3 regions of the Gordonia sp. SCSIO 19800 genome follow, and region 1 is predicted to be linked to each of the others. Evidence: riboswitches for the same ligand, from Rfam matches in the RefSeq annotation. Region 1 holds a riboswitch; each other region holds the start of a gene.
What was found. Region 1 has a riboswitch for thiamine pyrophosphate ahead of KB201_RS04765 (TenA family protein). Riboswitches for the same ligand answer to the same signal wherever they lie in the genome.
Positions count from the first base shown of each region.

Region 2: it holds a riboswitch for thiamine pyrophosphate, as region 1 does, so the genes downstream of both, thiC (phosphomethylpyrimidine synthase ThiC) here and KB201_RS04765 (TenA family protein) in region 1, are expected to answer to the same signal.
Region 3: it holds a riboswitch for thiamine pyrophosphate, as region 1 does, so the genes downstream of both, thiO (glycine oxidase ThiO) here and KB201_RS04765 (TenA family protein) in region 1, are expected to answer to the same signal.

Region 1 covers NZ_JAGRQM010000003.1:166,305-169,573, forward strand. Annotated here, with positions in the region: gene KB201_RS04755 (ABC transporter permease) at 1-219, opposite strand, end outside; gene KB201_RS04760 (ABC transporter substrate-binding protein) at 194-1,219, opposite strand; gene KB201_RS04765 (TenA family protein) at 1,216-1,926, opposite strand; TPP riboswitch at 1,914-2,008, opposite strand; tRNA gene KB201_RS04770 (tRNA-Tyr) at 2,164-2,244, shown strand; tRNA gene KB201_RS04775 (tRNA-Thr) at 2,362-2,434, shown strand; tRNA gene KB201_RS04780 (tRNA-Met) at 2,456-2,529, shown strand; gene rpmG (50S ribosomal protein L33) at 2,623-2,790, shown strand; gene KB201_RS04790 (fused (3R)-hydroxyacyl-ACP dehydratase subunits HadA/HadB) at 2,888-3,269, shown strand, end outside.
Region 2 covers NZ_JAGRQM010000004.1:330,711-333,979, reverse strand. Annotated here, with positions in the region: gene KB201_RS07395 ((2,3-dihydroxybenzoyl)adenylate synthase) at 1-1,258, shown strand, start outside; gene KB201_RS07390 (GNAT family N-acetyltransferase) at 1,425-1,772, opposite strand; TPP riboswitch at 1,983-2,097, shown strand; gene thiC (phosphomethylpyrimidine synthase ThiC) at 2,089-3,269, shown strand, end outside.
Region 3 covers NZ_JAGRQM010000014.1:9,506-12,774, forward strand. Annotated here, with positions in the region: gene KB201_RS15915 (hypothetical protein) at 1-103, opposite strand, end outside; gene thiE (thiamine phosphate synthase) at 419-1,129, opposite strand; TPP riboswitch at 1,177-1,288, shown strand; gene thiO (glycine oxidase ThiO) at 1,284-2,348, shown strand; gene thiS (sulfur carrier protein ThiS) at 2,345-2,557, shown strand; gene KB201_RS15935 (thiazole synthase) at 2,616-3,269, shown strand, end outside.

The sequences.
Region 1 (3,269 bases):
GATCAGGGTCACCTGCAGCGTCGCCGCGGCGTGCACCCCGATCTCCGCGCGGTGCGACCAACCCTGCGCGACGACGCGCGACGGCGACGGCAGCACCTGCGGCCGGATTCCGCTGACGTCGACGTAGACCTGCCAGACCGCCACCAGGACGACCACCGCGACGAGCGCGGGCGCGATGCGACGCAGGCCGGTGCTACCGAGGGGTGTCGAGGTAGTCATTGGTGAAGTACGTCGACCAGTCCGGCTCGGTCGTGAGCGGCGCCCCGTCCGGGCCGGTCAGCAGACCACTGCGGTACAGGAACCCGGAGTTCCCGGCCCACTGTTCGAGCGTCTGTCGCCCGACCCGGCCGTCGGCGTCCTTCATGTACTGACCGGCCAGCATGCGCTGGCTCTGGAACACCAACTGCTCGTCGTTGAACGCACCGGGGTTGGCGGCGAGGAGGTCGCGGGCCGCCGCGTCCGGGTCGTCGGCCGCCGCCTGGTAACCGCGCTGCAGCGCCGTCACGAAGGCCGCCGCGCGGTCCGGGTTGTCCGCCAGCCAGTCCTCGTTGGCGTCGACGACGATCGCGTATGCCTCCGGGAATCCGAAGTCGGTGTAGTGGAAGTACCTCATCGGGGTTCCGCGATGTTCGGCCTCGATGCCCTCCCACGCGAGATAGGAGACGGTGAAGTCGGCCTGACCGGAGTAGACCGCCTCGTAAGCCGAGGTCCCGAGGGTCACCGAGGTGAACTCGCCGGTGCCGCCGTCGTTTCGGATCACCTGCTCGAGGGTCTTCTCCTCGCCCGGGTCGCCGAAACCGGCGTATGTCTTCCCGTCGAGGTCCTTCGGGCTCGTGATGTCGCGGCGGTCGGCGCGGACACCGATGCCGGTGGCCCACTTCTGCAGCGGCGCGAACACGGAGATGGTCTGCGCGCCCGATGCCCGCGAGAAGGTCGACGAGTTGTGGGTGCTGATACCGAACTCGGCGTTGCCCGCGTCCACGATGGTGTCCACGGCGGTGTTGTTGTACGGCAGGATCTCGACGTCGAGTCCGGCCTCCTCGAACCAGCCGCGCTGCTGCGCCACGAACAATCCCGTGTGGTTGGTGTTCGGGGACCAGTCGAGCGCGAATCGGATGGTGCCGTCCGAATCGGCGCCCGAACCGCATGCGGTGATCGCCGACGACGCGACGACCGCGGCGGCGAGCACGGTGAGGAGGCGGCGCGCGCGGGCGCTCATGCGGCGGGCCACGGCTGCGGGTTCAGCGCGGTGTCCCAGAACAGAAGCTCGAACCGGGTGGCGACGGTGAACGCCGTGGCCATCGCGGCCCGCTCCCGCTCGCCGGCGTGCGCCGCGGCCTCGTCCACGAGTTCCCTTGCCCGCGAGGCGGATTCCTGGAAATCCGGGGCGTCGTAGGTGGTCACCCACTGCGCGTAGGGGTGGTTCGGGTCGGCGGCGAGTACCTGGGCCGCACTCGCGGCCAGGGCCCGGCCGACTTCCGCGTAGATCCAGAAGCAGGGCAGGGCCGCGGCGGCGCCGACCGCATACGACTCGGTCGCGGCGACGGCGGTCAGATAGGACACGTACCCCAGGCACGCCGGCGACGGCTCGGGTTCGCCCTCACGCGGAGGCAGCTGGCCGCCGTTGAGCAGGTCGCCGTGCAGCGCCGACTCGACGGTGGCCGCGGTGGCCGACGAGTTCGCCCAGAACCCCGCGGTCTGCGGGTCGGGGGACTTCGACGCCAGGATGGCGAGGGCCTTCGCGTACCCGGCCAGGTACAGCGAGTCCTGCTCCATGTAGGTGCGGAACACCTCCAGTGGCAGCGTCCCGTCGCCGAGCCGCCGCAGGAACTCGAGGTCGTCGATCGCCGTCCGCAACCCCTTCGTCTCCTCCCAGAGGTGGTCGGAGAATCGGCCGGAGACCGGCATGCGCGCATGCACAGACATGACATCCCTTCGTCAGCATTACCTGGACAGGTTCTCGGGTCTCATCTCAGCCCCGCGTCGCGGAGCACCCCGTGTCAGAACGCAGCCACAGTAGCAGGAGTGGGGGTCGCAGTGGGACGCCTGTGCCACGACCGTGTCCCGGCCTGTTGACCAGCCGGTTTGCGCGTTGATGCGGTGTTCGTTGTATTCTTCACGGCGTTGTTCGTACGGCCGTCACGGTGGCCGGAAGAGCGGCACGGCAGGTTGCCCGAGCGGCCAAAGGGAGCGGATTGTAAATCCGTCGCGCAAGCTACATAGGTTCGAATCCTATACCTGCCACAGCGTGGTCCATTCTCGCGAAACTGCTCTACAGACGGTCTCCGACCAGCGATTTGTCTAGCGCAGACGCGAGTGTGTAACCTCGTTAAGGCTCTCGGGCACAACCGCCCGGGGCACGCCCCCTTAGCTCAGTCGGCAGAGCGTTTCCATGGTAAGGAAAAGGTCGACGGTTCGATTCCGTCAGGGGGCTCGCTGGACGAGAAGTCCGCGGGGCGGTGTAGCTCAGCTGGTTAGAGCGCACGACTCATAATCGTGAGGTCGAGGGATCGAGTCCCTCCACCGCTACACATCGGGTCCGACCGGAACCGAGCGCAAGGGTCGCAAGCCCTGAGGGAACTTCCGAACCCGACCACGTACCACCCGAAAGAAGGCAATCAAGTGGCCTCCTCAACAGATGTTCGCCCCAAGATCACCTTGGCCTGCGAGGTGTGCAAGCACCGTAACTACATCACGAAGAAGAACCGCCGCAACGATCCCGATCGCCTCGAGATCAAGAAGTTCTGCCCGAACTGCGGCAAGCATCAGGGGCACAAGGAATCGCGCTGACGCTGTCGTCGGCCGTTTCGAAGTACCACCAGCAGCGGGCTGCCTCTCGATGAGGCAGCCCGTCTTGCTGTGTCGGGCCCGAAGGGAGTAGAGCTCAATGTCACAGGTAAGCGGAGCCGAGATCCAGGATCGTCCGGACGAGGCGTCGAACGGTGGCGCGAAGCCGACCCCCGACGAGATCGCCGCCCACACGCAGAGCCTCGTCGGCTTCCACTACACGGTCGACGACTACTACGAGATCGGCCGCGAGGAGATCCGTAAGCACGCGATGGCGGTGCAGGATGCGCACCCGACCCACTGGAGCGAGGAGGGCGCCCGGGCCTTCGGTCACGACCGCCTGATCGCCGCGCCCACCTACGTGTCGGTGCTCGGGATCATCGCCCAGCGCAAGCTCTTCGAAGACGTCGTCACCGGCTACGACATGTGGCAGATCATGCAGACCGATCAGCGGCTGGTCTACCACCAGCCGATGAAGGTCG
Region 2 (3,269 bases), on a different contig from region 1:
CGCCTACATCGGTGAGGACGGCCGCCGGGGGTTCGACTATCGCGAGCTCGCGACCGAGCTGCAGTCACGGGTGCCCGACGTCGCGCAGGTCTTCATCTCCGGCGAACCTGGTCGATTCACACCGCTCCCCGACGCCGACCCCGCCTCGGTCGAGCTCCCGGCTGCCCCCGACGCCGGGCTACCCGCCCTGTTCCTCGTGTCGGGGGGCACCACCGGACTGCCGAAACTCATCGCGCGCACGCACGACGACTACGACCTCAACGCCCGGCTGTCCGCGGACGTCGCCGGCCTCACCGCCGACGACACCTACCTCGTCGCCCTGCCGGCCGCGCACAACTTTCCGCTGTGCTGCCCGGGAATCCTGGGCGTCTTCGGTGCGGGCGGCCACGTCGTCTTAGCCGACAACCCCAGTCCGGACAACACTTTCGACCTCATCGAGCGGCACCGCGTCACGGTGACCGCGCTCGTCCCCGCGCTCGCGCAACTCTGGTGCGCGGCGACCGAGTGGGAGCCGGCGGACATCAGCTCCCTGCGCCTGCTGCAGGTGGGCGGCGCCAAGCTGGCACAGTCCGACGCCGTCGCCCTCGACGCGGCCCTCGGCCCCGTCGTCCAGCAGGTCTTCGGCATGGCCGAGGGGCTGATCTGCTACACCCGGACCGACGACCCGCGTGACTTGGTGCACCAAGTGCAAGGGGCACCGATGTCGGAGCTCGACGAGGTGCGGGTCGTCGACGAGGGCGGAGCCGATGTCCCCGACGGGGAAGAAGGTGAACTGCTGGTGCGGGGGCCCTACACGATCCGCGGTTACTACCGCGCCACGGCGCACAACGAGAAGTCCTTCACGCCGGACGGCTTCTACCGGTCCGGGGACAAGGTCACCCGGCTGCCGTCGGGGCACCTGGCCGTGACCGGCCGCATCAAGGACACCATCGTGCGCGCCGGGGAGAACGTCGCCGCCGACGACGTCGAGGAGAACCTCCTCGCCCACGATTCGGTCCGGCAGGTCGCGGTGGTCGGGCTGCCCGACAACGCCCTCGGTGAGAAGATCTGTGCGGCAGTCGTGCTCTCGCACGAACACCCCCCGGCCCGACCACTCGAGCTCGCCGCGATCCGCACCTTCCTCGCCGACCGCGGACTCGCCTCCTTCAAACTGCCCGACGTGGTCCGCGTCGTACGCACACTGCCGGTCACCGCAGTCGGCAAGATCGACAAGAAGGTGCTCCGCGAGACACTGCTGTCGGAGCCGTCGGCGGGCTGAGCCGAGTCGGAGCCCGTTCCTCACACCGGCGCGAGGAGCGCGACCACCGCTCCATAATCCGACGGAAGCGCGTAACCCCTGCTCCCTGAGGTGCGAGGAGCGATAGCGACGAGCCTCGAAGGGTCCGGCGAGGAATGTTCTGGAGCCGCCGAGGCTTACCTTCGGATCACACCGGCGCGAGCGTCACGATCCCGGGATGGCCGTCGAGATAGTGCTTGGTGAAGGTGCACACGGGCCGCAGGCGGGCGCCCTGCTCGCGGGTGAAGTGCACGACGGTGCGGGTGAGTCGGGTGGCGAGACCATGTCCAGTGTACTCGTCGTAGAGCACGGTGTGTAGGACGGTGATGGTGGTCTGACCGTCGACCGTCTCGGTCGAATAGCCGAGCACGCCGACCAGGTCGCCGGCGACCCACAGCTCGAACCGGTCGCGGTCGGGATTGTGCACCACCTGCGAGATCTGCTGCAGGATCGACTTCGCCGACTGTGGTGGTCGCTGACGATGCTTGCGTAGCACCCGACCCTCCTCACCTCTTGATCGTGGACATCGGACCACTGACATGTGCCGTCCGAACCTCGGCATAGGCCCCGCTTGTGATCCGGGTCACACGGTACCTTACGGAACCGTAACTGATGACCCCGATCGTCCGGTCGTCGCACATCGAGACGGTCGCGCGCACCCCTACGACCCGAACGAACTCCGCGCTGTAGGGTGGCGGACGCACGACAACTACACCGCGGGGGCTCTCACGATGACCGAGGGCTGAGATGGCGACGGGCGGTCGCCGACCGCTCGAACCTGTCCGGGTAATGCCGGCGTAGGGAGACAAGCCATGGGCACACGTGTATCCGCGACTCGCGACGGCAGCGCACCCGCCGACTCAGGGTTCCTGACCCTCGGTCCGATCGAGGGCAGCACCAAGCACTACCTCACGGTCGGCGACCTGCGCGTCCCGCAGCGTCGTATCCACCTCACCAACGGCGAACACCTCGACGTCTACGACACCTCGGGTCCGTACACCGATCCGACGGCGCGCATCGACGTCGAGAAGGGCCTCGCCCCCACCCGCGACAACTGGCGCCGCCCGGAACCGGTCGACGGCGCGAGCACCCAGCTAGCTTGGGCGCGGGCCGGGATCATCACCGAAGAGATGCGGTTCATCGCCGCCCGAGAGGGCATCGACCCCGAACTGGTCCGGTCGGAGGTGGCGATCGGGCGAGCGGTCATCCCGGCGAACCACCGGCATCCGGAGTCCGAACCGATGATCATAGGCAAGAACTTCGCGGTGAAAGTCAATGCGAACATCGGTAATTCGGCGGTGCGCAGCTCGATCTCCGACGAGGTCGAGAAGATGGTGTGGGCCACCCGCTGGGGCGCCGACACGATCATGGATCTCTCGACCGGCGCCGACATCCACACCACCCGCGAGTGGATCATGCGTAACTCGCCGGTCCCCGTGGGGACGGTTCCGATCTACCAGGCGCTGGAGAAGGTCAACGGCGATCCCGCCTCGCTGACCTGGGAACTGTATCGCGACACCGTGATCGAGCAGGCCGAGCAGGGTGTCGACTACATGACCGTGCATGCCGGTGTCCTGCTGCGCTACGTTCCGCTGACCGCGAAGCGGGTGACGGGCATCGTCTCGCGCGGCGGTTCGATCATGGCGGCCTGGTGTCTCGCGCACCACCGGGAGTCGTTCCTGTACACGCACTTCGACGAATTGTGCGAGATCTTCCGCCGCTACGACATCACGTTCTCCCTCGGCGACGGCTTGCGCCCCGGATCGATCGCCGACGCGAACGACGAGGCCCAGTTCGCCGAACTCCGCACTCTCGGCGAGCTGACCGCGATCGCCAAATCGCATGGTGTGCAGGTCATGATCGAAGGCCCCGGGCACGTCCCGATGCACAAGATCGCCGAGAACGTGCGCCTGGAGGAGGAGTTGTGCGAGGAGGCCCCCTTCTACACCCTGGGTCCGCTCGCCACCGACATCGCGCCGGCCTACGACCACAT
Region 3 (3,269 bases), on a different contig from region 1:
CGCGGCACTCGACCAGGTCGCCCGAGTACGGGACGGCAGAGAAGGAGCCCAGCCGGATCGTGCCGCCACGGGAGTACTCGTCGGTGAATTCCGGCCAGGTCATCCCGGCGGCCTCCTCGTGCATCCCAGGGGGAAGCGGGCGGCCGAAACGTGCGGCGAAGTGGTCGCCGCCGTGCCGGTCGTCGCGCTCGGTCCACGAACAGGATCGACGAGGTAGATGAAGAGGGTGCATCTCGAAAACCGATTTCGGTCGAAGAACGGATGACCGACTGGAGAGCGCAACCGACCCGCAGCGGGGGGTCGGTCAGATTCAGACCCCGCTGCGGCGGGTTACGAGAACGCTCGTGATGCACAACATGATCGGTCCACCATAGACCCGCGACACCGACCGGGCAAACGTGTTTCCGCCAGGGAACCGCTAGAGCATCGCGGCGAGGTCGCCGGCTGCGGCGGCCGGGTCGTCGGCCGCGGTGATGGCCCGCACGACGACGATGCGCCGCGCCCCGAGCGCGGTGACCTCCCCGACGCGGCCGGCGTCGACCCCGCCGATGGCGAACCACGGCTTGGCTGATTGTGTTGCGGCCGTTGAGGACACGAGGTCGAGGCCGGCGGCGGCGCGGCCCGGTTTGGTGGGGGTGGTCCAGCACGGACCGACGCAGAAGTAGTCGACGTCGTCGTCGGCGATCGCGGCGGCAGCCTGCTCGGGGTCGTGGGTCGAGGCGCCGATGACGACGTCCGGTCCGACGATCCGGCGGGCCGCCGACGGCGACAGGTCGCCCTGTCCGACGTGCAGGACATCGGCCCCGGAGAGCGCCGCGATGTCGGCGCGGTCGTTGACCGCCAGCAGGGCACCGTGCGCGTCGGCGACCGTCCGCATGCCCGCGAGGATCTCGAGTTCCTCGCCCGCCTCCAGGGTCCCGAATTCGCGCTCACCCGGCGAGTTCTTGTCGCGCAGCTGCACGATGTCGACGCCGCCCGCGAGCGCCGCGTCGACGAAGTCGAGCAGATCACCGCGTTCGCGCCGGGCGTCGGTGCACAGGTACAGGCGGGCCGTGGAGAGCCGCCGGCGACGGTCCGTCGCGGAGCCGGGGTCCGTCGACGCGGAGCTGGTGCGGTTCGGGGTCGTCACGCCGACCAGGCTAACCGGACCCCCGACGCCCCGGCGTAGGGTGGATCGCACGAACACACGGGAGTCCGGATCGGCCGGGCTGAGAGTGCGGACAGATTCCGCTGACCGTCGAACCTGATCCGGGTCATTCCGGCGAAGGAAGGTGATTCCCAGCGTGGATTCCCCACCGCAGCGCCCTGCCCACCGCGCCCTGACGGTCGTCGGGGGCGGTGTCATCGGGCTGACCTGTGCGCTCACCGCGGCCGACGCCGGATGGCGGGTTCGCGTCCTCGACGCCGGCACCGACGAGCGCGCGTCCTGGGTCGCCGGCGGCATGCTCGGTTCACTCGGCGAGGGTCATCCCGGCGAGGACGCGTCCCTGGCCCTGTCGGTCGAATCGGTCCGGCTGTGGCCGGCGCTCGTGAAGCGGCTCGACGACCCGGGTGTCGTCACCGCCACCGACTCGCTGTTCGTCGCGGCCTCGGCCACCGACATCGAATACCTGCGGCATCTCGCCGATTTCGTCTGGGCCGGGCAGCCCGCCACCGATGCCGCGCTGCAGTCGGTGACCGGCCGCGACATCCGGACCCTGGAACCGTCGCTGAGCTCTCGACTGGTCGGTGGCTACCGCGCGGTCGGCGAGTGGTCCGTCGACAACCGGCGGCTGCTCGAGGCGTTGCGCGCCGCCGCGACGTCGGCGGGTGCCGAGTTGGTCTCCGCGCGCGTCGAATCCCTGGCCGACCTCGACGACCTCGGTTCCGACACCCAGATCCTGCTCGCCGCTGGACTGGGCACCGCGGCCCTCTGGCCGGGTGTGGACCTGCATGCGGCGAAGGGGGAGATCCTCCGCCTGCACCGCACGCGCTGGTCGGTGCCGCCGCCCGGTCACGTCGTCCGGGCACGCCTCCACGGGCGGGCCGTGTACCTGGTGCCGCGCGAGGACGGAGTCGTCGTCGGCGCCACCCAGTACGAGGCCGAGGGGACGGCCGACCGCGCGCCGCAGGCCGGCGGGGTCGCGGATCTGCTCGCCGACGCGATCGAGGTCTTCCCCGGGCTGCGGACCTACGAACTGACCGAAGCGGGGGCCGGTCTGCGGCCGTGCACCGCGGACGGATTGCCGATCGTCACCCGTGTGGACACACGAACGGTCGTGGCGACCGGGCACGGGCGCAACGGGATCGTCCTCGCCCCGGGCACCGCCGCCCGCGTGTTGTCGATTCTGGAAGGAGCAGAGGAATGAGTATCACCGCCAGCATCACCGTCAACGGCAAGAGCGTCGACGTCGGCGCCGACACGTCGGTGCGCGACGTCGTCACCGGGCTGGGGTTGCCGGACCGGGGGATCGCGGTCGCGGTGGACGGCGCGGTCGTCCCGCGCGGCCGCTGGGACCGGCACACGATGACCGACGGTGCCGTCGTCGAGATCGTCACGGCGGTGCAGGGTGGCTGACCTCGCCGATCTGAAGCCCGACGCCTCGCGGACCGAGCAGAAGTCCGGCGACGAGACGATCCCGGATGCGGACCATCTGCGCATCGCCGGTCGCGACTTCTCGTCGCGACTCATCACCGGTACCGGCGGCGCGTCGAATCTCGCGACCCTGGAACGCGCGCTGGTCGCGTCGGGGACCGAGCTGACCACCGTCGCGGTTCGGCGCGTCGACGCGGCCTCGGGCACCGGGGTCTTCGATCTGCTGCGCCGGCTCGACATCGCCGTCCTGCCCAACACCGCGGGCTGTCACACCACCGCCGAGGCGGTCCTGACCGCCCAGCTGGCGCGCGAGGCGTTCGAGACCGACTGGGTGAAGCTCGAGGTGGTCGCCGACGAACGCACCCTGATGCCCGACGCCATCGAACTCGTCGACGCCGCGGCCGCACTGGTGGCCGACGGTTTCGTCGTGCTGGCCTACACCAACGACGATCCGGTCCTGGCCGCGCGACTCGCCGATCTCGGGGTGGCGGCGGTGATGCCCCTCGGATCGCCCATCGGGACCGGACTCGGAATCCTCAACCCGCACAACATCGAGATGATCGTCGACGACTGCCACACCCGCTTCGACGACCCGCTGCCGGTCATTCTCGACGCGGGCATCGGCACGGCGAGCGACGCGGCCCTGGCGATGGAACTCGGTTGCGACGGCGTGCTTCTGGCCACCGCCGTGACC